3 regions of the Streptomyces sp. DT2A-34 genome follow, and region 1 is predicted to be linked to each of the others. Evidence: riboswitches for the same ligand, from Rfam matches in the RefSeq annotation. Region 1 holds a riboswitch; each other region holds the start of a gene.
What was found. A riboswitch is a leader RNA that binds a small molecule or an ion and turns the genes downstream of it on or off. The one in region 1 is predicted to bind cyclic di-AMP.

Region 1 (9,406 bases):
AGCGCGTCCGGCGAACTGGATCCGGCGGCGAACTTCTGGCACACGGGCGGCGAGAAGATCGTCTATACGACGGAGAAGGGCGCGGAGCGGCTGCGGCGGACGCCGGTCGCGGCGGATGTGGTCGCACTGGGCGCGGACCTGGACTGGCGGGCGCTGCTGGAGCACCTGCGCGAGGTGCACGGCGTCGAGCGGCTGATGGTCGAGGGCGGCGGCACGATCCACACGCAGCTGCTGCAGCAGGGCCTCGCGGACGAGGTCCAGCTGGTGCTGGCGCCGCTGTTCGTCGGGGACCCGGACGCACCGCGGCTGTTCGGGCCGGGCGGGTACCAGGGCGGCCGGCTCCGGCTGCTGGAGACGCGACGGATCGAGGACGTCGTCCTGATGCGCTACGAGCCGACGGCGCCCGGCGTCGGCGCCCTTCCCTCCGCCGCGGACCGGCACTGGCTGGCACTGGCGTGTGACCTGGCCGCGCAGTGCCCGCCGTCGGAGACGGCCTTCAGCGTCGGGGCGGTGGTCGTGGCGGCCGACGGCACGGAGCTGGCGCGGGGGCACTCCAGGGAGGGCGACGATCCCGTGGTGCACGCGGAGGAGGCGGCGCTGGGGAAGATCGCGGCCGGTGATCCGAGGCTGGCGTCGGCGACGGTGTACAGCAGCCTGGAGCCGTGCACCCGGCGGGCCTCGCGGCCGGCGCCCTGCGCCCGGCTGATCCTGGAGGCCGGGGTGCGGCGGGTGGTGACGGCTTGGCGGGAGCCGGACACGTTTGTGGTGGGCGCCGACGGGAGCGGGCTGCTGGCGCGGGAGGGGGTGGATGTCCTGGTCCTGCCGGAGTACGAAGAGCGGGCAAAAGCCCCGAATGGGCACCTGCTGCCGTGACGCCGGGAAAGGCGTGTGCTTTCTGTCCTGCGGATGGCGTACTATTGAGTCATCGCCGCGGGGTGGAGCAGCTCGGTAGCTCGCTGGGCTCATAACCCAGAGGTCGCAGGTTCAAATCCTGTCCCCGCTACTGAAAGTTCAGGGCCGGAACCAATTGGTTCCGGCCCTGAGTGTTTTCCCGGTGTTCGGCCCACGGGCTTGCCCCTCTTTCCCCCGTCGTCCGGTCGGCCCTCACCACTCGCTCCCCACCCCGTTTCGGCAACCCTGGTGAGGTGGAGGAACGGCGGATCTCGCACGCACGCCGGTTCGCCCGGCTGCTCCCCGCCCTGCTGATCGCGGCCGGGGGCGCGTACGACTACACCACGCCCACCGAATTCACCGGCGCTCCCTTCTCCACCGCCGCACCCCTCGTCGCCGCCCCGCTCTACTCGCTGCGCGGCACGGTGCTCACGGGGCTCGTCGCCTTCGCCGCACTGCTCGTGCTCCGCATCGCGCTCGGCGGCACCCCCGGCGCAGAGGTGATCACCGAGCTGGCCACCGTGGTCACCGTCTCCGCGCTCGCCGTCCTCGTCAACGTCCTCGTCCGCCGCAGCGACGAGCGCCTCGCCTCCGCCCGTGAGATCGCCGAGGCCGCCCAGCGCGCCGTACTGCCCGAGCCCGCCGAGCGGATCGGCGGGTTCCAGATCGCGGCACGGTACGAGGCCGCGCAGGAGGGCGCCTCCATCGGCGGCGACCTGGACGCCGTGCAGGACACTCCGCACGGCGTCCGGGTCCTCGTGGGGGACGTGCGCGGCAAGGGCATGGGGGCGGTCGCGGCGGTCGCCGTCGTCATCGGGGCCTTCCGGGAGGCCGCTGAGCAGGAGGCCACGCTGGAGGCGGTCGCGCACCGGCTGCAGCGGGCGCTGCCGCGTGAGCGCACGCGGCGGGAGGGGATCGACTCCTCCGAGGGCTTCACCACCGTCGTGCTCGCCGAGCTGCCGCACGGCAACGGGACCGTGCGCCTCGTCGAGCGAGGACATCCGCCGCCCCTGCTGCTGTACGCCGACGGCACCGTGCGCTCGCTGCACGCCCCCGAGCCCGCGCTGCCGCTCGGCATGGGCGAGCTCGGCGCCCTGGCCCGACCGGGCCCAGGAGGCCGGCTTCCCGAGCGGTGCCACACTGCTGAGGAGCGGCTCGCGGGACGGGACAACGCCTGTCGCAGGCCGGCCGCGCCGCTCGACGTGCTCGCGGCGGAGGCGCGCGGGCACCCCGGGGGCGGCATGGCGGACGACCTGGCTCTCATCGCCGTACGACGGCAGTGATCGTTGTCACCGGACGTGATCGGGCGACCGCCCTCCGCATAACAACTGACATACCGTCAATACCTGTGTGATTCCTGAGCCCTGGCCAACTCGCCCGATTTAGGACGCTCATGACCTGTAAGTCCAGGCGAGAATCGTTAATGATCAAGTGGAACAGCTTGGAATCCGCACCTCGCGTCTATTAACGTTCGATAACGCAGCGCGGTCGTCCCAGCCGTCACAAGAGGCGGCTCCGCGCGCACGCGCCGAATCCCGCAAGGGAACCGGGGAACCACCACCTTGGGGTGAATCGCATGGATGCCGCCGTGAACTCACGGCCGGTATACGCGCGTAGGAGACCTTCCTGCTCCGAACCCGTCAGCTAACCCGGTAGGCGAGAAGGAAGGAAAGGAGCACGCCCACGTGGCGTCCAACCGGCCTGCCCAGCAAGCCCCGTTCGTGCCGAGTCAACGCGGTGCAGACACCTTTGGCTACGACCGCCACCGCACCGACGAGGGCCCGTTGGAGGAGTGGAACCCCACCGCGGAGTCCATTCGTCCCGTACGCGGCAGGCATCGCGTCTCCAAGCAGCGAGGCGGGGGACTCGCCCGCAGCTCCACGGTTCTCGGCGTCGGCGTCATAGCCGCCGTCGGCGCGGGCGGCATGGCCAGCGCGAACAGCGGCAAGCCGCCGGTCGCCATCACCATGCCGGACCTGCCCCTGATCTCCGACGACTCCGCCGAGCCCGCCGAGGACACGGCCACCGCGCTCAGCACCATGGGCACGGCCACCGAGGAGACCACGCAGGGCACCACCGACGCCGGCGAGGCGCTGCGCAGCCGGATCATCGCGCAGGCCGAACTGCAGCAGGACCAGATCGACAACAAGGCCGCCGCGGCCGCCGTCGCCGCCGCCGAGAAGGAGGCCGCCGCCGCGGCCGCCAAGGCGGAGGAGGAAGCCGAGGCCAAGGCCGCCGCCGCGAAGGCCAAGGCCGAGGAGGAGGCCCGCAAGAAGGCCGAGGCCGAGCGCCTGGCCGAGCTGGCCAAGCAGTTCACGCTGCCGACCTCCTCGTACACCATCAGCTCGACCTTCGGTCAGGCCGGCGCCTACTGGTCCTCCGGCTACCACACGGGCCTCGACTTCGCCGCCCCCACCGGCACGCTGATCAAGGCGGTGCACTCCGGCACGATCACCTTCGCCGGCTGGGACGGGTCGTACGGCTACAAGACGGTGCTCACCCTCGACGACGGCACCGAGCTCTGGTACGCGCACCAGTCCTCGATCAGCGTGAGCGTCGGCCAGAAGGTCAACACGGGCGACGTCATCGGCCGCGTGGGCGCCACGGGCAACGTGACCGGCGCACACCTGCACCTCGAGGTGCACCCCGACGGCAGCACGAGCGGCATCGACCCGCTGGCGTGGCTGCGCGGCAAGGGGCTTACGCCCTGAGGTTCCCCCACTTCTGATCCCCGGCGGTCCTGACGGCAACCCCCCGACGTCAGGGCTGCCGGTTTTCGGAGCGCCGGGGTCCGCTTGTTTACGGGAACTTTGCGGCGGCCCCGGAAGACCGGCCTCCGCCAAGGGCGTTGTTATGGAGCATGACTGCTTCCCTGCGCAAGCTCGGCTCCTCCGACCTCGAGGTCTTCCCGCTCTCCCTCGGCGGCAACGTCTTCGGCTGGACGGCGGACGAGCCCCAGTCCTTCGCCGTCCTCGACGCCTACGCGGCGGCGGGCGGCAACTTCATCGACACGGCCGACTCTTACTCGGCATGGGTCGAGGGCAACGTGGGCGGCGAATCCGAGACCATCATCGGCAAGTGGGTGAAGGCACGCGCCAACCGCTCCGACGTCGTCATCGCCACGAAGGTCAGCCAGCACCCCGACTTCCAGGGCCTGACCGCGGCCAACATCAAGGCGGCCGCTGAAGCCTCCCTGCGCCGCCTCGGCACCGACTACATCGACCTCTACTACACCCACTTCGACAAGCCGGAAGTGCCGGTCGAGGAGATCATCGGCGCACTGGACGAGCTGGTGAAGGCGGGCAAGGTCCGGCACATCGCCGCGTCCAACATCTCGCCGGAGCGGCTGGCGGCCTCCCTGGCCTTCTCCGACCGCGAGGGCCTGGCCCGCTACGTCGCCCTCCAGCCCCACTACAACCTGGTCTCCCGCGACACCTACGAGGGCGACCTCCAGAACCTCGCCGAGCGGGAGGGCCTGGCCGCGGTCCCGTACTACGCCCTCGCGTCCGGCTTCCTCACGGGCAAGTACCGCGCCGGCACGGCGGTGCAGAGCCCGCGCGCCCAGGGCGCCGGCAAGTACCTGGAGACGGAGCGGGGCCGACGGGTACTGGCCGCGCTCGACGAGGTCGCCCAGGCCCACGAGGTCCCGGTGGCCACGGTGGCCCTGGCCTGGCTGGCGACCCAGCCGACGGTAGCGGCCCCGATCGCCTCGTCCCGGACACTCGAACAGCTACCGGCGCTGCTGGGGATGGCGGAGCTGAGGCTGACGGACGAGGAACTGGGGAGGCTGACGGAGGCGTCGGCCTGAGCCCGGCATCTCGGCATTTCAGCCCGTCCGGCGTTTGGGGACGAGGCCCGTTCAGGGCCGAAGCGGGGTCTGGGGCGGCAGCCCCAGCGGGGTCGAAGGGGCGGAGCCCCTGGGGGATGGGACGGGTAGGGGCGGCGGGGGCGAGCCAACCACTCCGCCCCCCGACGCTCACGTCCGATACGGGTTGTACGCGGGATACGGCGCCGCCCCATACCTGGGCCCGTACGGCTGCCCATACGCCGGCCAGTAAACCGGCACCGGCGCCCCGTACCCGTACGCCGACCAAGCCTGCGCGGCCCCCGCCTGCTCAAGCGCCGGCCGCGCCAGCTCCCGCCGTAGCCACAACTCGTGCAGCAACTCCCTTTCCCGTACGACGAAGTCGGCCCCGGCCCGCCCACGCCGCCCCCGATGCCGTAGAAAGGCCAACGACGTGGCGTACGCCTCGTACTGCGCCACCCCCCGAGCCGCAGCCCGCCCCCCACGGCGCCGCGCATACTGCCGTGCCATCCGCCTGGCCCGCATCGAGCCGAGCACGAAGGGCTCGCCCGGCGTCAGCCACCCGGCGACGACGTAGGCGGGCAACTCCTCGCGCACGGTCCTCAGCTCACGCTGCCGGGTCCAGATCACCAGCCACGTCAGCAGCCCGAACGCGGGCACCATGAAGGCCGCGTACACGGCGAAGAACCCGAACTCCCCGAAGGCCGACGAGCCGTTCCACAGGGCATGCATGCCCATGGCGAGCAGCAGCCCGGAGAGCGGGAGGAGGACGCGGCGCACATGCTGCCGCTCACCCGACAGCGCGGCGATGCCGAAGCCGATGCCGGTGAGGACGGTGAAGAGCGGGTGCGCGAAGGGCGACATGATCACGCGGACGAAGAAGGTCGCCGCCGTGACGGAGGCGATACCGCTGTCGCCGGAGAGCTGGTCGGTACCGAAGGCGGTGCCGAGGTAGAGGATGTTCTCGGTGAAGGCGAAGCCGGTGGCGGTGACCCCCGCTATCACCACGCCGTCGACCATCCCGGTGAAGTCCCGTCGGCGGAAGAGGAAGACGAGCAGGACGGCGGCGGCCTTCGCCATCTCCTCCACGACGGGCGCTATGACCGTCGCGCCGAGGGTGTCCGCGTGCGACGGGTCGGCCGTCGCGGTCGCTATCCATCTGGTCGCGAAGCTGTTGGCGACGATCGCTATCAGCGCCGCCGCGCAGGCGCCCCAGGCGAACGAGAACAGCAGATTGCGCCAGGGCCCCGGCTCGACCCGGTCCAGCCACCGGAAGGAGGCGACGAGCAGCGGCACGGGCAGGATGGCGAGCCCGAGCCCGACCAGGAACCCTTCGGTGCCGGTCTGCTCACGTACCAGGGCGAGGATGACCAGCCCGGAGAGCGCGAGCAGCGTGCTGAGCGCGCCGTAACGCACCCACCGCTTCTGCCACCAGTGCGCGTGCCGCAGTGCGCCGCCGGTGGGGCCGGTGGGAGGCGTCGGGTACGGGGGACAGGTGGCCACGGCATTGACCCTAACGAGGCAGGGGCGCCGCCCGCAGCAGCGCGAGGGGCTCTGGCGCCGGTGGGGGGTTGTGTGTCGGTGCTGGTGTAGATGCTCTTGTCGGTCGGTGCTGTTCTTCCGGCTGTCTTCCAGCTGTCTGCCGGATGTTCTTCCCGCTGCTCCTACCGCTGTACGCGCCGGAAGAGCAGGTCGTTCACCACATGACCCTTGTCCAGTCCCTGCCCCTCGAAACGGGTCAGCGGCCGGAACGGGGGACGGGGCGCGAAACCGCCGTCTTCCTGCGTGTTCTCGAAGTCGGGGTGCGCGGTCAGCACTTCGAGCATCTGTTCGGCGTACGGCTCCCAGTCGGTGGCGCAGTGCAGAAGAGCGCCGGGCTTCAGCCGGGTCGCGGCGAGGCTGAGGAACTCGGGCTGGATGAGCCGCCGCTTGTGGTGCCGCTTCTTGGGCCAGGGGTCGGGGAAGTAGACGCGCAGCCCGTCGAGCGAGTCGGGCGTGAGCATCTCGCGCAGCAGGATGATGGCGTCCCCGTTGCCGACCCGGATGTTGGACAGCCCGTTCTGGTCGGCGAGATTGAGCAGGTTTCCCTGCCCGGGGGTGTGGACGTCGACGGCGAGGATGTCGGTGCCGGGGTCGGCGGCGGCCATCTGGGCCGTGGCCCCCCCCATCCCGAAGCCGATCTCCAGCACGACGGGGTTGTCGTTCCCGAACAGCTCGGCGAGGTCCACGACGCGCCGGCCGTCGATGTCGAGCCCCCACTTGGGCCACAGCCGCTGCAACGCGTCCGCCTGCCCCGCGGTCACCCGGCTCCGCCGCGGCTGGAAGCTCCGGATCCGCCGCTCGAAGTGCGACCCGGCGGGGTCGGCCTTGGGCCCGTCCGGGAACCGGGGCTCACCCTTGGCCCGGGTATGCCGAACCGAGACACCGGGGACGTGGCCGGGATCGTCCTCGCCGGGGATGCCGGGGATGCCGGGCTGGGGGACTTCGGGGGCGTTGAGGGAGTCAGACACAGTGGGGTCGATTTTACGTGCTCCGCACGGTCCCCCTTCGGGCCACGACCGGCACGGCCGTCACCCTCGCCCCCTCGCCCCCTGCCGGCCGCTCAAGCTTCCCCGAGCACCGCCAACGCTCTGCGCGCCACCTCCCGCCCGATCGGCAGGGAAGCCGTCGCCGCAGGGCTCGGTGCGTTCAGCACATGCACCGCCCGTGGCCCCTCCCGGATCAGGAAGTCGTCCACCAGCGTCCCGTCCCGCAACACCGCCTGCGCCCGCACCCCGGCCGCCGCGGGCACCAGATCGTCCGCCGTCACCGCCGGCAACAGCCTGCGCACCGCCACGCCGAACGCCCCCTTGGACACCGACCGCCGCAGCTCCCCGGCCCCGTACCGCCAGTGCCGCCGCGCCATCCGCCACACCCCGGGCCACGCCACCGTCGCCCCGGCCTCCCGAGGCCGTACGACGCCCCAGCTGTAGCCCTCCCGGGCCAGCGCCGGCACCGCGTTGGGCCCGATGTGCACATCCCCGTCGATCCCACGCGTGAGGTGCACTCCGAGGAACGGGAACGCCGGATCCGGCACCGGATACACCAGCCCCCGCACCAGCTCGGGCCGCGCCAGCGAGTAGTACTCCCCCCGGAAGGGCACGATCCGTACCTCCGGCTCGTCCCCCGTCATCCGGGCCACCTCGTCGCAGTACAGCCCGGCACAGTTCACCAGCACCCGCCCCCGCACCACGTCCCCGCGCGTGGTCCGTACGGCGACCCCCAGCTCGGCCCGCCGGTCGACGCGCTCGACCTGCGCGCCGTACCGGATCTCCGCCCCCGACGCCTCGGCCAGCTGCCGGGCGACCCCGACGAAGTCGCACACGCCCGTCGTCCCGACGTGTATCGCGGCGAGCCCCCGCACCTCGGGCTCGTACTCCGCGATCTGCGCGGCGCCCAGCTCCCGGACCGGAATGCCGTTCTCCCGCCCGCGCTGCACCAGGGCGTGCAGCCGCGGCAGCTCCTCCCGCTCGGTCGCGACGATCAGCTTGCCGGTGACGGCGTGCGCGATGCCGTACTCCGCGCAGAACTTGACCATCTCGGCGGCGCCCCGCACCGCGTACCGCGCCTTCAGCGACCCCGGCCGGTAGTAGATCCCGCTGTGGATGACCCCGCTGTTGCGCCCCGTCTGATGCCGGGCGGGCCCCGGCTCCTTCTCCAGCACGGTCACCCGCGTGCCGGGTGCGGCCCGCGTGATCGCATACGCGGTGGACAGCCCGACGATCCCCCCACCGATCACGAGCACGTCACAGTCGTAGACGATCCCCGGCCGCACCTGCACCACCTCCTGCATCCGATAGTGCACTGCGCCACTGACAACGCGTTCAAACGCAGGGAAGACGGGGTCGTTCCGGCTCAGGCGGGGGCCATCAGCAACGGCCGTGCCCGCTCCCGCAGCTCCACGACCCGCGGCTCGTCCCCGTAGGGCTCCAAACGGTGCAGGAGATCCTTTACGTACTCCGTGGTGCGAGCCGACGATATGCGCCCCGCGACCTCCACCGCCCGCACCCCCTGCTCGCACGCCGCATCGAGATTGCCCGACTCGAGCTCGGCCACCGCCGAAACGACGAGCCGCAGCCCGTGCGACCGTACGAACTCCTCCGTCGGCTTCGACAGCGCCTGCTCCGTGAACCGTCGCACCTGCCGCGGCGCCTTCAGGTCCCGGTAGCACTCGGCGGCGTCCGCGGCGAACCGGTCGTAGGAGTAGAACCCGAGCCAGGACGGATCGTTGTCCCCCTCCCGGGACCGCTCCAGCCACCCCTCCGCCGCCTTCAGCGCCGCGCCGGCCGCCTGCGCGTCACTGGCGCGCGCGTGCGCGCGTGCCTCGACGAGCCGGAAGAAGCTCATGGTGCGGGCCGTGGCGAGCCCCCGGTTGCGCTCCAGGGCGGCCTGGGCGAGGTCGACGCCCTCGTCGCCGAAGCCCCGGTAGGTCGCCTGGAGCGACATCGACGCCAGGACGTACCCGCCGAGGGGCACGTCGGCGGCCGCGCGGGCGAGGCGCAGCGCCTGGATGTAGTACCGCTGGGCGGCCTCCTGCTGCCCGGTGTCGAAGGCCATCCACCCGGCGAGACGCGTGAGTTCGGCACTCGCCCCGAACAGGGCCCGGCCCACCTCGTCGGAGTACGAGCCGAGCAGCAGCGGTGCCGCCTCCACCCGTAAGCACTCGGGCAC
Region 2 (9,406 bases), 660 kb from region 1:
GGACCCGGAGTCCCCCTTCTCCATCGACGACGTGGCCGGCGGCATCGTCACCAAGCTCATCCACCGCCACCCGCACGTCTTCGGCGACGAGACGGCGACGACGCCCGAGGAGGTCAAGGAGCACTGGCTGCGCACCAAGGCCGTCGAGAAGCAGCGGAACTCGGTGACGGAGGGCATACCCCTCGGCCAGCCCGGCCTCGCCCTCGCGGCGAAGCTGGCGTCCCGGGTGCGCACGGCGGGGCTGGAGGTGCCGCTGCCGTCGGGGGAGGGCATCGGGTACGAGCTGCTCGCGATGGCGGTCCGGGCGGAGGCGGCCGGGGTGGATCCGGAGGCGGCCCTACGGGTTGCCGCGCGGGCATACCGGGATGCGGTGCGGGCTGCTGAGGGGGTGTCCTCTTAGTACCGTTGGGCCAACGGGCGGGAGCGAGGCGGGGGGCCGGTGTGCCAAGGGAGTCGTTGGAGGAGCTGAGGGACGCGCTGACGCGCGCCATGGTCGACTCGCGGGAGACTTCGCAGGAGGTCTTGCAATCGCTGAAACGGTCGAGCGTTCCCGGAGCGGTGGACCTCTGGGCCCGGACGGCCGGGATGGCGTCCATGGACAGCGCGGACGCCCGCGACTGGGTCAGTCTGCTGGTGGTCCTGCGCAGAAACCATCCCCAGGAGTTCTCCGCCCTCAAGGCCATCGGGGCCGACTACGCCGCCCCCGTGACCGGTGACAACGCCCGTGAGGTGATCCTTAGTGCCGCCGAGCTCGTCATCGGTGACCACGTGGCCGGTGACCACGTCGACTTCCGCGATTCCACGTTCCACCACCGTGTCGTGGGCGTGCAGTACAACCACTACGGCACCGTTCCCGCCCCGGCGCAGTGGCGGCCGGTGGGTGAGGTGGGGCCGCGGGAGTTCGGCGTACGCCCGACCCGGCCCGTCCCCGGGCTGCCCGACGTGCCGCCGTATGTGCCGCGCGACTGCGACGAGGAGCTGCGCGCCCAACTCGCCGGCAACAGCCTTGTGCTGATCCTGGGCGAACCGTGCGTGGGCAAGTCGTACACCGCATGGCATGGCGTGCGGTCACTGGAGGGGTACCGGCTGTACGCCCCGGACCCGGGCGAGGACCTCCGGCCGCTGGCGGCCACCCTGCGGGGCAACCCCGGCAAGTACGTCCTCTGGCTGGACGAGCTGACCGGCCATCTCGGCGCGGGCGGCCTGGACCTCCGGCTCCTGGGGCGGCTCAACGATCTCGGTGCCGTCGTGCTCGCGACGATGAGCCCCGACGGGTACTACCGGCGCCGGGCCGGGACCGCCCCGGGCGACCGGGTCGTCGCCGCGGCCCGCACGGTGGAGCTCGGGCGCGAGTGGAGTGAGGCGGAGCTGGCGCGGCTGGCGGCGCTCGACGACCGGCGGGCGTATCCGGCGTACATGTGGAGCGGCCGGGAGGGCCTGGCCACGTACTTCGCCGTCGGACATCACCTGTTCGACGAATGGCGTCGCGTGGGAACCCAACTGGAGCACCCACGTGGGCAGTTACTGGTCCGGGCGGCGATCGACCTCGCCCGCTGCGGGGTCACCGGAGCGGTGCCGGCCGAGCTGCTCAGGAGGGTCCAGGAGCTGTACCGGGCGGAGGACCGGGAGTCGTTCGAGGACGCCCTGGCCTGGGCGACGGCGCCGATGTTCGGGGTTTCGGGGCTGCTCGTGGCGGGCGAGGAGGAAGGCACCTGGCGGGCGTACGGCGCGCTCGTCTCGGAGGCGCTGAGATCGGGCGGCGATCTGGAGCCGGTGCCGGACGAGGTGTGGTGGACGCTGCTGGACGCGGCCCGGGAGCCGGACCCTGCGCTGCACTTCCCGGCTGTCCTGGACGCGGCCCGCACCGCGTTGCACGACCGCGTGGAGGCGGGGGACGCGGCGGTGGCGCTCGGGTTCGCTCGGCGTACCGAGGGGGACGAGCGTGAGGAGTGGCTGCGGCGGGCGGCGGACGCGGGGGACGCGTGGGCGGCCGTGGAACTGGCGGCGATTCTGCAGGACCGGGGGAGACGGGCAGTGCGCTCCCGTACCTGGAGCGGGCGGCCGAGGCGGGCAGCGCCAGAGCCGCGGCAAGGCTCGGCAGCCTGTTGCGGGACCGGGCCGAGCACTGGCTGCGCACGGCGGCCGAGGCTGGTGAGGGCGAGGCGGCGTATGAGCTGGGCGACATGGTGCTCGGCACGGGGCGCGACGACGAGGCGGTCCGCTGGTACCGCAGGGCCGCCGAGGCCGGGCATCCCGAAGTCGCCCTGAAGCTCGGCAAGTTGTTCAGCCAGTGGGGCCGGCCGGAGGCGGAGGCCTGGCTTCGTTACGCCTCCGACTGGGGTGATCCGCGTGCGGCGAACACGCTCGCGATCCACCTCAGTGGCACGGAGTCATTCGACGAGGCAGAGGTCGAAGCTCTCTTCCGACGGGCGGCAGAGGGTGGGATCCGGTCCGCCATGGTCAATCTCGGCGCCCTGCTGGAGAAAGAGGGCCAGTACGCCGAAGCGAGGTCTTGGTACCTCGCAGCAGAACGGCAGGGCTACCCCTTCGCGGCCCGGCACATCGCCCAGCTGCTGCTGACCCAGGGCAAGGAGGAAGAGGCAGCCGACTGGCGCCGCCGAGCCGCCGCCGTAGACCCCGAAGGCCTCCCCGAATCTCTCCCCCCACCACCGGGCCACACCCCCACCACCCCTGCGGATACCGTCAAGGAGTGACCAACCAGCCCCACCCCCCGAGCCCCACCCCCCAGTCCCCCGAACTCTTCAGCTGGGAGTTCGCCACCGACCCCTACCCGGCCTACGCCTGGCTCCGCGAGCACGCGCCCGTGCACAGCACCCGCCTCCCCAGCGGCGTGGAGGCCTGGCTGGTCACCCGCTACACCGACGCCAAGCAGGCCCTCGCCGACGCCCGCCTCTCCAAGAACCCGGCCCACCACGACGAACCCGCCCACGCCAAGGGCAAGACCGGCATCCCGGGTGAGCGCAAGGCCGAGTTGATGACGCACCTGCTGAACATCGACCCGCCCGATCACACCCGCCTGCGCAGGCTCGTCTCCAAGGCCTTCACCCCTCGCCGCGTCGCCGAGTTCGCCCCCCGGGTGCAGGAGCTCACGGACCGGCTCATCGACGGGTTCGCACAGAAGGGGAGCGCCGACCTGATCCACGAGTTCGCCTTCCCGCTGCCCATCTACGCCATCTGCGACCTGCTCGGCGTCCCCCGCGAGGACCAGGACGACTTCCGGGACTGGGCGGGCATGATGATCCGGCATCAAGGCGGCCCCCGGGGCGGCGTCGCACGGTCCGTGAAGAAGATGCGCGGCTATCTCGCCGACCTCATCCACCGCAAGCGCGAGGCACTCCCCGACACGCCCACCCCCGGCGAGGACCTCATCTCCGGCCTCATCCGCGCCTCCGACCACGGCGAGCACCTCACCGAGAACGAGGCCGCGGCGATGGCTTTCATCCTGCTGTTCGCCGGCTTCGAGACGACGGTCAACCTCATCGGCAACGGCACCTACGCCCTGCTCACCCACCCCGAGCAGCGCGCCCGCCTCCAGACCTCCCTCGCCGCCGAGGAGACCGCCCTCCTCGAAACCGGCATCGAGGAACTCCTCCGCTACGACGGCCCCGTCGAACTCGCCACCTGGCGCTTCGCCACCGAACCGCTCACCATCGGCGGGCAGCACATCGCACCCGGTGATCCCGTCCTCGTCGTCCTGGCCGCCGCCGACCGTGACCCGGAGCGGTTCACCGACCCCGACGTCCTCGACCTCGGCCGCCGTGACAACCAGCACCTCGGCTACGGCCACGGCATCCACTACTGCCTCGGCGCCCCGCTCGCCCGCCTGGAGGGCCAGACCGCTCTCGCCACGCTCCTCACCCGCCTCCCGGATCTGCAACTCGCGGTGGGTCCGGCCGAGTTGCGATGGCGGGGCGGCCTCATCATGCGCGGACTGCGTACGCTTCCGGTGGAGTTCACCCCTGTTGGGTGAGTACGTCCACCGGCGCAAACGTGACACGCGCTTAAGTCTGTGATCTTCACGTGATCTGCGCGGCATTAACTTGTGACAAGTGATCGTCTGCCTATACGTTCACGGATCAATGACGGCGCCCAGGTTTCACGCGCCGCAGTCACCGTTGTCTCGCGAAAGGTCCCCGCATGCTCTCCGGGAACGGTCGTCACCGTCGCCCCCGTCAAGCTCCGGCGCTCCTCGTCGCAGCCGGAGTGACCGGGTCCGCCATCGCCATCCCGCTCCTCGGCGCCACGGGCGCGAGCGCGGCCGAGGGCACCGTGTGGGACAAGGTGGCCGACTGTGAGAGCGGCGGCTCCTGGAGCGCCGACAGCGGCGACGGACGTTACGGCGGACTGCAACTGACCCAGGACGACTGGGAGGAGTACGGCGGCCTCGACTACGCCTCCAGTCCCAACCTGGCGAGCCGTTCCCAGCAGATCGCCGTGGCCCAGGACGTCCTCGCGGACCAGGGGACCAGTCCTTGGGGCACCTGTGCGGTGCTCAACGGGCTCACTCAGAAGTCCGGTTCGGTCGACCTCGACCTCGACACCGGCGTCGCGGAGGACTCGCCCTCCGAAGTATCCGGATCGTCCGGATTGCTCGATTCGTCGAGTTCGTCGAGTTCGTCGGGCGCATCGGACTCGTCCGATGCGGCGAACCCGTCCGATGACTCCTCGAATTCCTCCGACTCCTCGAACTCGCCGAGCGGCTCTCCCGACACCTCGTCCGAATCGTCCCAGGATTCCTCCTCTTCGCCCTCTTCATCCTCTATGACGGACAACTCCTCGAAGTCCGATACGTCCGCCGACGCAGGCGCCTCGCAGTCGCCCGACGGCTCACCCGTAGAGACGTCCAAGGGTGACAATCGGGACAACTCGGAGCAGGGAGAGGGCTCCCGGAGCCTCGTCGACACCGGAGCCATCGACTCCGAGGCGACCGGCTCCGGGCGTCATCGTGGCCCCAGTGCCGACGAGAGCGAGGCGACCGAGAGTGCCGTCAAGTCCTCCGGCCGCCATGCCTCGTACACCGTGCGCGCCGGCGACACTCTCGCCTCCATCGCCGACTCCCTTGACCTCGACGGCGGATGGTCCGCGCTGTACGACGCGAACAAGCGGGCCATCGGTACTGACGCGAACCACATCTTCCCCGGTCAGACCCTGGAAGTCCCCACCGAATAGGGGGCGAACGGGGTGAAAAACAGCCGGAGTTCGCGTCATGATTCGCACTGAATGTCCGCTTTGAATGCAGTGAGAGATAGATCTCAGAAGCCCTGATCGTCTTTGAAATTCCGCGAATCGCGTGGCTACGGTCATGACCGCTCGTCACCACGAGCCCCGGCTGCCGCAACGCCGAATCCTGCCAGCGGCCGTACGGGAACAGTCGTCGCGTCAAGCGCCGTAGGCAGGAGCGGGGGACCCAAGGTAAGCGCCGGGTCCGGCAGTTGAGGCCCTTCGGGGCCGCACGGCCGGAGTCGGCTAGGGGTGAAGCCGCGCAGTGGGAGCCGAAAGGCGAACGTGCGCGGCCGGGCAACTCAACCGGCCCGAACCCGACAGCTCACCTCGCAGGCGTCGGTGAGGGGATCTCTCCATGCTGTTTTCCAGCAAGGGCAAGCACCGTCGTCCGTCCAAGGCCGCTCGCGCCATAGCCGTCGTCGGCGTCACCGGCGCCGCCGCCGTGGCCGCCCCGCTGATGGCGGCCGGCAGCGCCTCCGCCGCCACCGCCTCCGAGTGGGACGCCGTCGCCCAGTGCGAGTCCGGCGGCAACTGGTCGATCAACACCGGCAACGGCTACTACGGCGGTCTGCAGTTCTCCGCCTCCACGTGGGCCGCGTACGGCGGCACGGCGTACGCCTCCACCGCCGACCAGGCCAGCAAGGCCCAGCAGATCGAGATCGCCGAGAAGGTCCTCGCCGGCCAGGGCAAGGGTGCCTGGCCGCACTGCGGCACCGGCCTGTCGAGCGCCGCCTACAACGGCTCCGGCTCGTCGTCGAGTGGTTCCTCGCAGAGCAGCGAGAGCACCACCCGCTCCACCGAGGAGCAGTCGGCCTCCCGCTCCAGCGAGCGTCCGGCCGCCAAGAAGAGCACCAAGACCGTCACCACCCCGACCGGCAAGAAGGTCAAGAAGGGGGACGGCGAGTACAAGGTCGTCAAGGGCGACACCCTCAGCTCGATCGCCGCGGAGCACGACGTCAAGGGCGGCTGGGAGAAGCTCTTCCAGCTGAACAAGGACATCGTCGAGGACGCGAACCTGATCTACCCGGGTCAGCAGCTGCACCTGAAGTAATACGAGGGCGGCAGCTGAACCACAGGGCCCTCACATCCGTGGACCTCATAGCGAAGACCTCGTGAGGGTCACCCCCGTCCCCCACGGGCTCCCCGCTCCGGTGCGTGTTCCCCCGTACGCACCGGGGCGGGGCTTTTCTTTCCCCGGATGTCGCCCATCCTTTGTTCCCCCTTTGTTCCGGCAGGAAACAATGGGTACGGTTCGGTCCTGTCCACGGGACGGTCGGTCGGCTGCCGATGTCCCCGAGGCGGTTAGGCTCTAGTCGCAAGGCTCACAGCCCCGCACTACCAGCGTCACATCCACGAAGGAGATGCTCGTGCCGTCCATCGACGTCGTCGTAGCCCGGGAAATCCTCGACTCGCGAGGCAACCCCACCGTCGAGGTCGAGGTCGGCCTCGACGACGGCAGCACGGGTCGTGCCGCCGTTCCGTCCGGCGCCTCCACCGGCGCCTTCGAGGCCATCGAGCTCCGCGACGGCGACCAGAACCGCTACCTCGGCAAGGGCGTCGAGAAGGCCGTCCTCGCCGTCATCGAGCAGATCGGCCCGGAGCTCGTCGGCTACGACGCCACCGAGCAGCGCCTGATCGACCAGGCCATGTTCGACCTGGACGCCACCGACAACAAGGGCTCCCTCGGCGCCAACGCCATCCTCGGCGTCTCGCTCGCCGTCGCCCACGCCGCCTCCGAGGCCAGCGACCTCCCCCTCTTCCGCTACCTGGGCGGCCCGAACGCGCACCTGCTGCCGGTGCCGATGATGAACATCCTGAACGGCGGCTCGCACGCCGACTCCAACGTGGACATCCAGGAGTTCATGATCGCCCCGATCGGTGCGGAGACCTTCTCCGAGGCCCTGCGCTGGGGCACCGAGGTCTACCACACCCTCAAGAAGGTGCTGAAGGGCCGCGGCCTGTCCACCGGCCTCGGCGACGAGGGCGGCTTCGCCCCGAACCTCGGCTCCAACCGCGAGGCCCTCGACCTCATCCTCGAGGCCATCAAGGAAGCCGGCTACACCCCCGGCGAGCAGATCGCCCTCGCGCTCGACGTCGCCGCGTCCGAGTTCTACAAGGACGGCTCCTACCTCTTCGAGGGCAAGGCGCGCTCCGCCGCCGAGATGACCGAGTACTACGCCGAGCTGGTCGAGGCGTACCCGCTGGTCTCCATCGAGGACCCGCTGTTCGAGGACGACTGGGACGGCTGGAAGACCATCACCGACAAGCTCGGTGACAAGGTCCAGCTCGTCGGCGACGACCTCTTCGTCACCAACCCCGAGCGCCTCGCCCGCGGCATCGAGGAGGGCGCGGCCAACGCCCTGCTGGTGAAGGTGAACCAGATCGGCTCCCTGACCGAGACCCTGGACGCCGTCGAGCTCGCCCAGCGCAACGGCTTCAAGTGCATGATGTCCCACCGCTCCGGCGAGACCGAGGACGTCACCATCGCCGACCTCGCCGTCGCCACCAACTGCGGCCAGATCAAGACCGGCGCCCCGGCCCGTTCCGAGCGCGTCGCCAAGTACAACCAGCTGCTGCGCATCGAGGAGATCCTCGACGACGCCGCGGTGTACGCCGGCCGTAGCGCGTTCCCGCGCTTCAAGGGCTGACAGGGCCCTTTAAGGGCAGCGTCGTACGTACGTCCCCGTACTCGGTCCCGTACCGTGTGCGGGGACGTACGCGTGTGAAACGGGAGGCGGGACATGGCCGTGAAGGACCGGGACCGGTTCTCCACCGCGACCAGGATCCGGTTGCTCGGAGAGCAGACGGCGGCCCGCGTCTACCGCTCCCAGACCAAGCGGCAGGCCCGGCGCTCCAGGCTCACCGGACGCGCCGCGCTGCTCGCGCTGGTCCTGTGCTCCCTGGTCGTGGCGCTCGCCTACCCCATAAGGCAGTACGTCTCCCAGCGCGCCGACATCGCCGACATGCAGCGGCAGAAGAAAGAGGCCGCCAGGCGGGTCGAGCAGCTGCGCGACGTCAAGGCACGCTGGCAGGACGACGCCTACGCCGAGCAGCAGATCCGGCAGCGGCTGCACTATGTGATGCCCGGGGAGACCGGTTACATCGTGATCGACCCGGACGCGGCCAAGCAGTCACGGGCCCACCTGGGCGCGGCCGACCGGCCCTGGTACACGAACATCTGGGACGGGGTCGACAAGGCCGACGCCGCCGATCACTGAGCCCAGCGAGAACGATAGAAAGACAGGCATGCAAACGCCCCCGCCGCCCACCCCGCGCACCGATCCCACCGACGCGGACGTCGAGGCCTTCAAGCAGCAGCTCGGACGTCCGCCGCGCGGGTTGCGCGCGATCGCTCACCGGTGCCCGTGCGGGCAGCCGGACGTGGTCGAGACGGCTCCCCGGCTGCCCGACGGCACGCCCTTCCCGACGCTGTACTACCTGACGTGCCCCAAGGCGTCGTCGGCGATCGGCACGCTGGAGGCGAACGGCGTGATGAAGGAGATGACGGCTCGGCTGGAGAGCGATCCGGAGCTGGCCGCCGCGTATCGCGCCGCGCACGAGGACTACATTCGGCGCCGCGACGAGATCGAGGAGCTGAAGGGCTTTCCCAGTGCCGGTGGGATGCCGGACCGGGTGAAGTGTCTGCATGTGCTGGTCGCGCACTCGTTGGCGGCCGGGCCCGGTGTCAATCCGCTGGGGGACGAGGCGATCGCGATGTTGCCCGAGTGGTGGGCGAAGGGGCCGTGCGTGGTCTCCGCCGAGTGATCTCGCCCCCGCCGCCCCTACCCGTCCCATCCTGAAGGGGCTCCGCCCCTTCGACCCCGCCAGGGGGCTGCAGCCCCCTGAACCCCCGCTTCGGCCCTGAACGGCCTCGTCCTCAAACTCTCCCAGAGGGGGCACCCCCAGACGGGCTGAGAAGAAAGGCACCCCATGACCCGCGTCGCCGCCATCGACTGCGGTACGAACTCCATCCGGCTTCTCGTCGCCGATGTGGACCCCGCCACCGGCGAACTCGTCGACCTGGACCGCCGTATGACCATCGTGCGGCTCGGACAGGGCGTCGACCGGACCGGGCGGCTGGCCCCCGAGGCGCTGGAGCGCACCTTCGCCGCCTGCCGTGACTACGCGGCGGTCATCAAGGAGCACGGCGCCGAGCGGCTGC
Region 3 (9,406 bases), 1.5 Mb from region 1:
ACTCCCCTTTCTACCGCTCTGTCAGCGCCTGCTCCCGAGCAGACTCGCCGGCCTCTCCCTGACCCTGCTGAAGGCGACCGCACTGGAGATCGCGATCCTCGCCGGACACCTGCTCCTGTACCCCTCCGGCATCACCCAGGAGCGCCGGACCACCCCCGCACTCCCCCCACAGGACACCGCCCAGCTGCCGACGGAGACCAAACCCCCCGTCGTCCTGCTGCACGGCTTCATAGACAACCGCTCGGTCTTCGTCCTGCTGCGCCGCAGCCTCGCCCAGCACGGCAGGCACCAGGTCGAGTCGCTCAACTACTCCCCCCGACCTGCGACATCCGCATCGCCGCCGAACTGCTCGGCCGGCATATAGAGGGGATCTGCGAGCGCACCGGCAGCAGGCAGGTCGACATCGTCGGGCACAGCCTCGGCGGGCTGATAGCGCGTTACTACGTGCAGTGTCTCGGCGGCGACCTCAGGGTCCGCACGCTCGTCACGCTCGGCACGCCGCACTCCGGCACCCGCGTCGCCCCCCTGGCGAACGCGCATCCCATCGTGCGTCAGATGCGCCCCGGCTCACCGGTCCTCGAGGAACTGGCCAGGCCCGCGCCCGGCTGCCGTACCCACTTCGTGAGCTTCTGGAGCGATCTCGACCATCTGATGGACCCGCTGGAGACTGCCTGCATCGACCACCCGGACCTGATGGCGCAGAACGTCCGCGTGACCGGCATCGGCCACCTCGCCCTGCCCGTGCACCCCGCCGTGGCGACCGGGATACGGCAGGCCCTCGACACCGCACGGACAGGAGCGGAAACCGCGGCACAGGCCGACGGCCTGACAGTGGCGTGACCGCCACCCCTCAACAGCTCCCACGACACAGCTCCCGCGCCGACCTCGACAGCAGCCCTCAACACCCGACTCACACTCGGCTCACAGACTCAGAACAGCACACCGACATCGAACAATCTTCGAACACAAGGCCAACTCGCGCCCACAGTCCGCCAAAACACGGCCGAATGCCCGTTTCCTTCAGGCGCGAAACCTGCCGAAGATTGTCGTGCCCGCGTACCGCCGGGTACAGTCGCCGCACTGCTCTGGCAGCCCCTGTTGTCGAGGCGAGAGAGAAGTTGGTGAACGATCGTCACCCGTCGGGGACCATGACCTCCCCGGCTACGGCTTCCGATGCCGCCTCGGCGCACTACGCGTCGTACGGCGCCCAGGAAGCCCACTACGGTGACTCCACCAGCTACGGCGCCTACGACGCCACTCAATTCAGCGCCGCCGGCCACGCCCACGCCGCCCCGACCTTCGACGCGGACCCCCTGTTCGGCAGCCTTCCCGGCGAGAACACGGGCGCGTACGACACCACACAGTGGTCCACGGGCAACCACCAGACCGTGAACTACGACGCCTACGCGACCCAGCACCACGCCGCCTACGACACCGGCACGTACGACGCCACGGCGTGGACGGCCGAACACGAGCGGCTCGCCTTCGTCCCGCAGCAGGCCACCGGCCACGACACATCCGGTCACTGGGACGCGAGCAGTTGGCTCCAGCCCGACCAGTCCGGCGCCCCGGCCGACCAGACCCAGCAGTGGGAATGGGGCACGCAGGCCTTCGACACCGGGGCGTACGACGCCACGCAGTGGAACTCCGACGGCGGCACCGGCACCACCGCGCAGGCAGCCGACGAGTACGAGCAGTCAGCAGAATCCTTCGATCAACAGGCGACCGCGCACTTCGAGCAGATCGACCACGCCGCCCCCACGACGTACGACGACCCCGCCGCGTACGACGACCCCGCCGCGTACGACGACCCCGCCCAGCACGACGCCGAGTTGAGCGCCACCGGCGATCTCCCCGCCGCGGCCCCGCTCCTCGACGGCCAGGAGGAGTCCACTCCGGCCCCCTCCCCACGCGCCGCCTCCCGCAGCGGCTCCCGCTCCCGCCGCCGTACACCCCCCAAGCGCTCCGCTCTGCTGACGGTCGCCGTGCCCTCGGCGTGTGTGATGGGCGTCGCGGGGATCGCCGCCGCCTCCGTCGGCACCCTGACGACCGACGACAAGGACACGGCGACGACGGCGTCGGACGGCCAGGCCGTGAAGCCGTCCACCGCGAACAACAAGTTGGACACCCAGCTCGAGAACCTCTCCGCCGGCGCCGACGACTTCGCCGACCGGGCCAGCCGTACGCAGGAGCGCATCGACCTGAAGGCGCAGCAGGCGGCCGAGAAGAAGAAGGCGGCGGAGGAGGCGGCCCGCAAGGAGCGGCTGCGCCCCAAGTTCGCCCTTCCGGTGGCGCAGCACGGCCTCAGCGCCTACTACGGCCAGGCCGGCATCAACTGGATGTCCGTGCACACCGGCATCGACTTCCCCGTCTCGTACGGCACGACGGTGATGTCCGCGACCGACGGCACTGTCCGGACGCAGTGGAACAGCGCCTACGGCAACATGATGATCGTGACCGCGAAAGACGGCACGGAGACGTGGTACTGCCACCTCTCCAGCTACCGTGTCGCCTCCGGTACGACGGTGAAGGCCGGCGACCCGATCGCGTACTCCGGCAACTCCGGCAACTCGACCGGCCCGCACCTGCACTTCGAGGTACGGCCGGGTGGCAGCTCGGCCATAGACCCGCTTCCCTGGCTGCGCAGCCACGGACTCGACCCGTCGTAAGCGGCCCGACGACTTCGACGTCTTCGTTGTGCGCCCCCGCTCTGCAGCGGGGGCGCACACTTGTCACTGCTAGAGCTTCTCCACCGGCGCGTACCGCAACAGCAACCGCTTCGGCTTGGTGTCCCCGAAGTCGATCGTCGCCTCGGCGTTCCCACCCGTGCCCTTGACCGCCATCACGGTGCCGAGCCCGAACTGGTCGTGCGTGACCCGGTCCCCGACCGCCAGCTGGGCGACCGGCTTCTCCGAGGTACGGCGCGTGGCGAAACCGGACGCGCCCGAGGCCGCGGAGCGCGAACGGGACGAGGACAGCGAGGCAGCCACACCGGACGCCGGGCCGGAGGAAACCGGCGCGGACGCGCCCGTGCGCTTCCAGTCCACGTGCTGCGCCGGGATCTCCTCCAGGAAGCGGGACGGCGGGTTGTACGACGGCTGCCCCCACGCGCTCCGCATCGACGACCTGGTCAGATAAAGCCGTTCACGCGCGCGCGTGATGCCCACGTAGGCGAGCCGCCGTTCCTCCTCCAGCTCCTTGGTCTGGCCTAGGGCACGCATGTGCGGGAAGACGCCGTCCTCCATGCCGGTGAGGAAGACGACCGGGAACTCCAGGCCCTTGGCGGTGTGCAGGGTCATCAGGGTGATGACGCCGGAGCCGTCCTCGTCCTCATCGGGAATCTGGTCGGAGTCGGCGACCAGGGCAACCCGCTCCAGGAAGGCGGCGAGCCCACCGGACGCCTCCCCTTCCTCCGACTCCTGCTCGAACTCCAGCGCCACAGCGGCAAGTTCCTGGAGGTTCTCGATCCGGGTCTCGTCCTGCGGGTCGGTGGAAGCCTGCAACTCGGCGAGGTAGCCGGTGCGTTCGAGCACCGCCTCCAGGATGGTCGCCGGTCCCGCGCCGGACTCGACGATCGTACGGAGCTCCTCCATCAGCGTGTTGAACCGCTTGACGGCGTTGGTCGACCGCGCGGCCATGCCGTACGCCTCGTCCACGCGCCGCAGCGCCTGCGGAAAGCTGATCTTCTCCCTCTGCGAAAGGGCGTCGATCATGGCCTCGGCACGGTCACCGATGCCCCGCTTGGGCACGTTCAGAATCCGCCGCAGCGGCACGGAGTCCTCGGGATTGGCCAGCACCCGCAGGTAGGCCAGGACGTCCCGGACCTCCTTGCGCTCGTAGAAGCGGACCCCGCCGACGACCTTGTACGGCAGGCCGACGCGGATGAAGACCTCTTCGAAGACACGGGACTGGGCGTTCGTACGGTAGAAGACGGCGACATCGCCGGCCTTCGCGTCCCTCGCATCGGTCAGTCGGTCTATCTCCTCGGCGACGAACTGTGCCTCGTCGTGCTCGGTGTCGGCGACATAGCCGGTGATGCGCGCGCCCGCGCCCGCGTTGGTCCACAGGTTCTTGGGACGGCGCGACTCGTTGCGCTCGATGACCGCGTTGGCGGCGGTCAGGATCGTCTGCGTGGAACGGTAGTTCTGCTCCAGCAGGATGGTCGTCGCGTCCGGGTAGTCCTCCTCGAACTGGAGGATGTTGCGGATGGTCGCGCCGCGGAAGGCGTAGATCGACTGGTCGGCGTCACCCACCACACACAGCTCGGCGGGCGGGATGTCGTCCTCGCTGGGCGGTACGTCGACCGGGTGCTCGCTGGTCCCGACGAGCTCGCGCACAAGGGCGTACTGCGCGTGGTTGGTGTCCTGGTACTCGTCCACCAGCACATGGCGGAAGCGACGGCGGTAGTGCTCGGCGACGTCCGGGAAGGCGCGCAGCAGGTTGACCGTCGTCATGATCAGGTCGTCGAAGTCGAGGGCGTTGGCCTCCCGCAACCGCGACTGGTACATGGCGTAGGCCTGGGCGAGGGTCTTCTCGAAGCCGTCCGTCGCCTGAGCGGCGAAGTCCTCCTCGTCGATCAGCTCGTTCTTCAGATTGCTGATCTTGGCGCTGAAGGACTTGGGCGGAAACCTCTTCGGGTCAAGATCCAGGTCCCGGCAGACGAGCGCCATGAGCCGCTTGCTGTCGGCGGCGTCGTAGATCGAGAAAGAAGACGTGAACCCGAGCTTCTTGCTCTCCCTGCGCAGGATGCGCACGCACGCACTGTGGAAGGTCATCACCCACATCGCGTTCGCACGCGGGCCGACGAGCTGCTCGACGCGCTCCTTCATCTCGCCCGCGGCCTTGTTGGTGAAGGTGATCGCGAGGATCTGCCCCGGGTGCACGTTCCGCTCGGCGAGCAGGTGGGCGATGCGGTGGGTGAGCACCCGCGTCTTGCCGGACCCGGCGCCGGCCACGATGAGCAGCGGGCCGCCGGAGTGGACGACGGCCGCACGCTGGTTCTCGTTCAGCCCCTCCAGCAGCGCGGCCGCGTCGATGGCAGGGCGCGGGGCGCCGTCGCGGTAGTAGGCGTCCCGGTCCGGAGGCACGTCGAACTTCCCGCCGAACAGATCGTCCGGAACCGGCTCCGGAGTGTGATCGTCCTCGGGCGGCGGCGGGAGTTCTTCCTCGTGGCCGCGTGGGGCCTGGAGGTCTGCCAGGAAGCTGTCGTCAAAGAGGCTGCTCATCGCTCTCCGAGTCTAGGGCGCCCCACTGACAGCCCGCGGCCACCCCGAGAACATCGCCTGTTTCAAACCCAGATGATCTTCCAGATCCACCCGCCCCCCCGCGCCTCCTCACCCTGTCCACCCATCCCGTCACGGTCCGCAATCAACCGAAAACCCGCACCCCACCCGCCGCGGATCCCGACACCAGCAAAGCTCAACATCACCCAAAGTCCACACCCAACCCAAAGAATCGCAAACAACCCCAAACCCACCCCCACCCGCCACAGTCCGCAACGCCCTGACCCAAGGTCACGAAAATGTATCGGGCATATCGAACATCAACCTTCACAGGGGCCACACGAGTTGGCTACCGTGCCGGACAGGCCGTACGACCCCCACCGGCGAACGTCGCCGGGCCGCACGGCCTCCGCCGAGTCCGGTACGCCGCCGCGCTGCCGGAGCCGGGGACCCACCGAACTTGGGGTGAATCGGCCCGATCCCGCCCAGGGAGAGGCCGTAGGGCAACCCTTCCGGACCACCCGCCCGAACCCGACAGCTAACTCGGTAGGCGGAGTACGGAAGGAGTCGCCTCCCTTGGCGTCGCACCGCAAGTCGCGTCCCGCGGGTACGCGCGTAGCAGGCATACGGACCCCCGCCCTCGCCACGGCGGCCCTCACCTCCGTGGCCCTGCTGTCCCAGACGGCCAACGCGAGCCCCTCGGCGGACGACAAGCCGAGCCTCGAAGAGGTCGAGAAGAAGGTCGACGACCTCTACCGCCAGGCGGAGTCGGCCACCGAGAAGTACAACGCGGCCAAGGAGAAGACCGCGAAGCAGCGCAAGCGCGTCGACACCCTCCTCGACGACGTCGCCCAGCGCACCCAGAAGCTCAACGACGCGCGCGAGGAACTCGGTCGCAACGCCGCCGCCCAGTACCGCACCGGCGCCACCGCCCCCGACACGGCGACCTTCCTCCTCGCGGACACCCCGCAGGACTACTTCGACCAGACCCAGCTGATGGACCGTATGACCGGCCGTCAGAAGGGAGCGGTCGACGACTACTTCACGCAGCAGTCCGCGACGATGAAGAAGCGCCAGGAGGCCACCCAGAGCCTCGAGACGCTCACCGAGTCGCAGAACGACCTGCAGACCGCCAAGACCACCGTCCAAAGGAAGCTCGCTGACGCACGCGAACTCCTCTCGAAGCTGACGGCGGAGGAAAAGGCGCGCCTGGCCGCGATCGAGAAGCGCAAGCAGGAGGAAGCCGCACGTAAGGCCGCAGAGCTGGCCCGGCAGCAGGCAGAGGCGGAGCGCCAACGCCAGGAGGCCGCCCAGCAGCAGGAGAGCACCGAGCAGCCGTCCGACTCGAGCACCTCGGACTCATCCGCGACGGACTCCTCGTACGCCACCAAGGCCGAGAAGGCCCTCGCCTTCGCCCGCTCCCAGATAGGCAAGCCGTACGTCTGGGGCGCGACCGGCCCCGACTCCTACGACTGCTCCGGCCTCACCCAGGCCGCCTGGAAGGCCGCCGGCGTGGACATCCCCCGCGTCACCTACGACCAGGTCAACGCCGGCACCACGGTCTCCCTCTCCAACGCCCAGCCCGGCGACCTGATCTTCTTCTACGACGACGTCACCCACGTGGGCATCTACATCGGCAACGGCATGATGATCCACGCCCCGAAGCCCGGCGCCTACGTCCGCGAGGAGTCGGTCTACTACGACGGGGAGTCGTCGATCCACAGCGTGGTCCGCCCGGCCTGACGCCGCACGCGCGCGTGGCGGAGCTTCCGACACGCGCGCGTGGGAGTACCCCCGCGGCGCCGCACCCGCGTACGGCGGGAAGGGGACGTGCCGGGGGGTGTCCGCCCGCAGAGTCGGGCGTCAAGACACAGCACCTCTAGCCCAACGCCCACCGCCCGACCGAGGACGGACACCCCCCGGCACGGCCCCGACCCACAACCCACCGTTGGGCGCTACCCGCACCCCCACCCGACAGCAACAGGCCGCCGCAGGCACCCCCGCCCAACCGCCGGAGGCAGCCCCACAGCCGACGCCGCCGGCATGGCAACCGGCACCCTGTCGGTGACCCTGCACCAGACGGGCCAGGAAACCCTGTCCCGGATCACCCTCACCCTGGCCTGGTACGCCGTGCTGCTCATCGCCGAGATCGCATGGCCCCGGCCGCGCTACGACGTACGCCGCCGGGCAACCGCGTTCCCGATGGGAATGACCGCCGCGGCAACACTCTCCGTCACCACCACCGGACACGCCCCCGAACGACCCACGAGTCCGACATCACGTCCACAACACAGCGATGAAGACGTTCGCCGTGGTCAGCAGCCCCACCACCCCGAACAGACTCTTGTCCACCGTCTCGTCGTCCCGCTTCACATAGACGAGTCCGAGGATCACGATCAGCAGCGCCAGCTTCACGCCGATCTTGATGTTGTTGACGGACTGGTCGTCCGCCTGATTGAGACCAACGAGGATCACCCCGGTAACCAGCATGGTCAGCGCGCCGTGCAGCATCGCGGGGACGAACCGGGCGGTGCCCTGGCCCATCGCCTTCATCTGGGTGAAGAAACCACCGAGCAGCGCGGCGATACCGATGATGTGCAGGCCGACGAAGAGATGGATGAGTACGTCCATGGAGCCGGAGCCTAATGAGCGCCGGACAGCCACCCGACACCGCCCCACTCAACGCACTCCACTCACCCCAGCCCTCACCCCCACCCACGCCCCACCCCGCCCCACCCCGCCTACCGATCTTGCATATATGCGCCATAGCACCCCGCCACCCCCACAACCCCGGAAACCGCCACATCGGTCAGCACACTGCGTGAACACGACGACCCCACCCCAGGATCACGCTCACTTACGGTCATCCCGCGGTCCGCTCCCGGCACTTCCGTACAACGCGTTACCGACCCGACACAGTGAGGTTTAGCGTCCTCCACCAGGTGACCGGCTCCCCACCGCCGCCCGGGCCAGGGGCGGCAGTCGGACACCACCGCCGAGGAAGTCCGGCGGCGGCCCGCTCCCCCTGTGTGGGCAGCCGCCGGACGCGTAACCAGCCCCCCGGCACCCCCGGCGTCCTACGGCCGCTCCCCCAGGCGCCCGTAAGGGACGAGGCGGTCGTAGGCGGTCGTACGAAAGGACGTGCAGTCCACGTGGCAGCGCACCGCAAGCCCCGTCAGCGCTCGGCCGGCGGCAACACGGCCCGCACGGCATGGACGATCGCCCTGGCGGGCGCGGCGACGGCGACGGGGTTCGACGGGACCGGACACGCCGAGCCGCAGCTGACACCGGAGCAGGTCAAGGCGAAGGTGGACAAGCTGTACCAGGAGGCGGAGGTCGCCACCGAGAAGTACAACGGCGCGAAGGAGAAGGCGGACACGGCCGAACGGCGCATCAGGACACTGCAGGACGAGGCCGCGCGCAAGACGGAGAAGCTCAACTCGGCGCGGGAGGCGCTGGGTTCGATGGCGGCTGCGCAGTACCGCGACGGCGGCCTCGACCCGTCCCTCCGGCTCGCGCTCTCCGCCAACCCCGACCGGTACCTCGACGGAGCGGAGTTCGCGGAACGCGCCGGCAACCGTCAGGCGGCGTCCGTCGCGAGCGTCCGCGAGCAACTCCGCGAGATCGAGCAGCTGCGCGGAGCCGCACGTGTCGAACTGGCCTCGCTGAAGTCCCGCCAGGCCGAACTGCGACGCCACAAGAACACGATCACCGGCAAGCTGGACGCGGCCCGAAGCCTGCTCGCCCGACTGACCGCCGAGGAGCGGGCCCGGCTCGGGGCGAGCGCAGCCGACGCAGCCCGCGCCGCACGCTCCTCGACGGGCACCCGCGACGCCCTGACGGCCCCCGGCTCCGTCACGGCGCAGGCCCCCAACTCCCGTGCCGCCGCCGCGGTTTCCTACGCTCACACCAAGATCGGCAGCCCCTACGTCTGGGGCGCGACCGGCCCGGACGCCTTCGACTGCTCCGGCCTCACCCAGGCCGCGTACCGCTCGGCCGGCATCTCCCTGCCCCGCACGACCTACGCCCAGATCGACGCCGGCCGCCGTGTCTCCCGCGCCGAACTGCTCCCGGGTGACCTGGTGTTCTTCTACTCCGGCATCAGCCACGTGGGTCTCTACATCGGCAACGGCCAGATGATCCACGCCCCGAACCCGTCCGCACCGGTCCGGGTGGCCCCGCTC

Region 2: linked by a shared signal. The riboswitch ahead of QQM39_RS26865 (transglycosylase family protein) and the one ahead of QQM39_RS23635 (M23 family metallopeptidase) in region 1 are both predicted to bind cyclic di-AMP.
Region 3: linked by a shared signal. The riboswitch ahead of QQM39_RS16455 (C40 family peptidase) and the one ahead of QQM39_RS23635 (M23 family metallopeptidase) in region 1 are both predicted to bind cyclic di-AMP.

What each region holds. Positions count from the first base shown of each region.
Region 1 covers NZ_JASTWJ010000001.1:5,312,828-5,322,233, forward strand. Annotated here, with positions in the region: gene QQM39_RS23620 (dihydrofolate reductase family protein) at 1-873, shown strand, start outside; tRNA gene QQM39_RS23625 (tRNA-Met) at 930-1,003, shown strand; partial or broken gene QQM39_RS23630 (PP2C family protein-serine/threonine phosphatase) at 1,146-2,174, shown strand; cyclic di-AMP (ydaO/yuaA leader) riboswitch at 2,408-2,565, shown strand; gene QQM39_RS23635 (M23 family metallopeptidase) at 2,577-3,602, shown strand; gene QQM39_RS23640 (aldo/keto reductase) at 3,752-4,699, shown strand; gene QQM39_RS23645 (PrsW family intramembrane metalloprotease) at 4,868-6,199, opposite strand; gene trmB (tRNA (guanosine(46)-N7)-methyltransferase TrmB) at 6,361-7,206, opposite strand; gene lhgO (L-2-hydroxyglutarate oxidase) at 7,299-8,528, opposite strand; gene QQM39_RS23660 (MFS transporter) at 8,591-9,406, opposite strand, start outside.
Region 2 covers NZ_JASTWJ010000001.1:5,977,467-5,986,872, forward strand. Annotated here, with positions in the region: gene QQM39_RS26840 (nucleoside triphosphate pyrophosphohydrolase) at 1-400, shown strand, start outside; gene QQM39_RS26845 (hypothetical protein) at 595-2,268, shown strand; gene QQM39_RS26850 (tetratricopeptide repeat protein) at 2,184-2,714, shown strand; gene QQM39_RS26855 (cytochrome P450) at 2,711-3,991, shown strand; gene QQM39_RS26860 (transglycosylase family protein) at 4,159-5,190, shown strand; cyclic di-AMP (ydaO/yuaA leader) riboswitch at 5,396-5,595, shown strand; gene QQM39_RS26865 (transglycosylase family protein) at 5,600-6,295, shown strand; gene eno (phosphopyruvate hydratase) at 6,612-7,892, shown strand; gene QQM39_RS26875 (septum formation initiator family protein) at 7,986-8,462, shown strand; gene QQM39_RS26880 (DUF501 domain-containing protein) at 8,491-9,009, shown strand; gene QQM39_RS26885 (Ppx/GppA phosphatase family protein) at 9,175-9,406, shown strand, end outside.
Region 3 covers NZ_JASTWJ010000001.1:3,772,461-3,781,866, forward strand. Annotated here, with positions in the region: partial or broken gene QQM39_RS16440 (esterase/lipase family protein) at 1-840, shown strand, start outside; gene QQM39_RS16445 (M23 family metallopeptidase) at 1,149-2,669, shown strand; gene pcrA (DNA helicase PcrA) at 2,739-5,225, opposite strand; cyclic di-AMP (ydaO/yuaA leader) riboswitch at 5,623-5,790, shown strand; gene QQM39_RS16455 (C40 family peptidase) at 5,799-6,965, shown strand; gene QQM39_RS16460 (hypothetical protein) at 7,500-7,853, opposite strand; gene QQM39_RS16465 (C40 family peptidase) at 8,375-9,406, shown strand, end outside.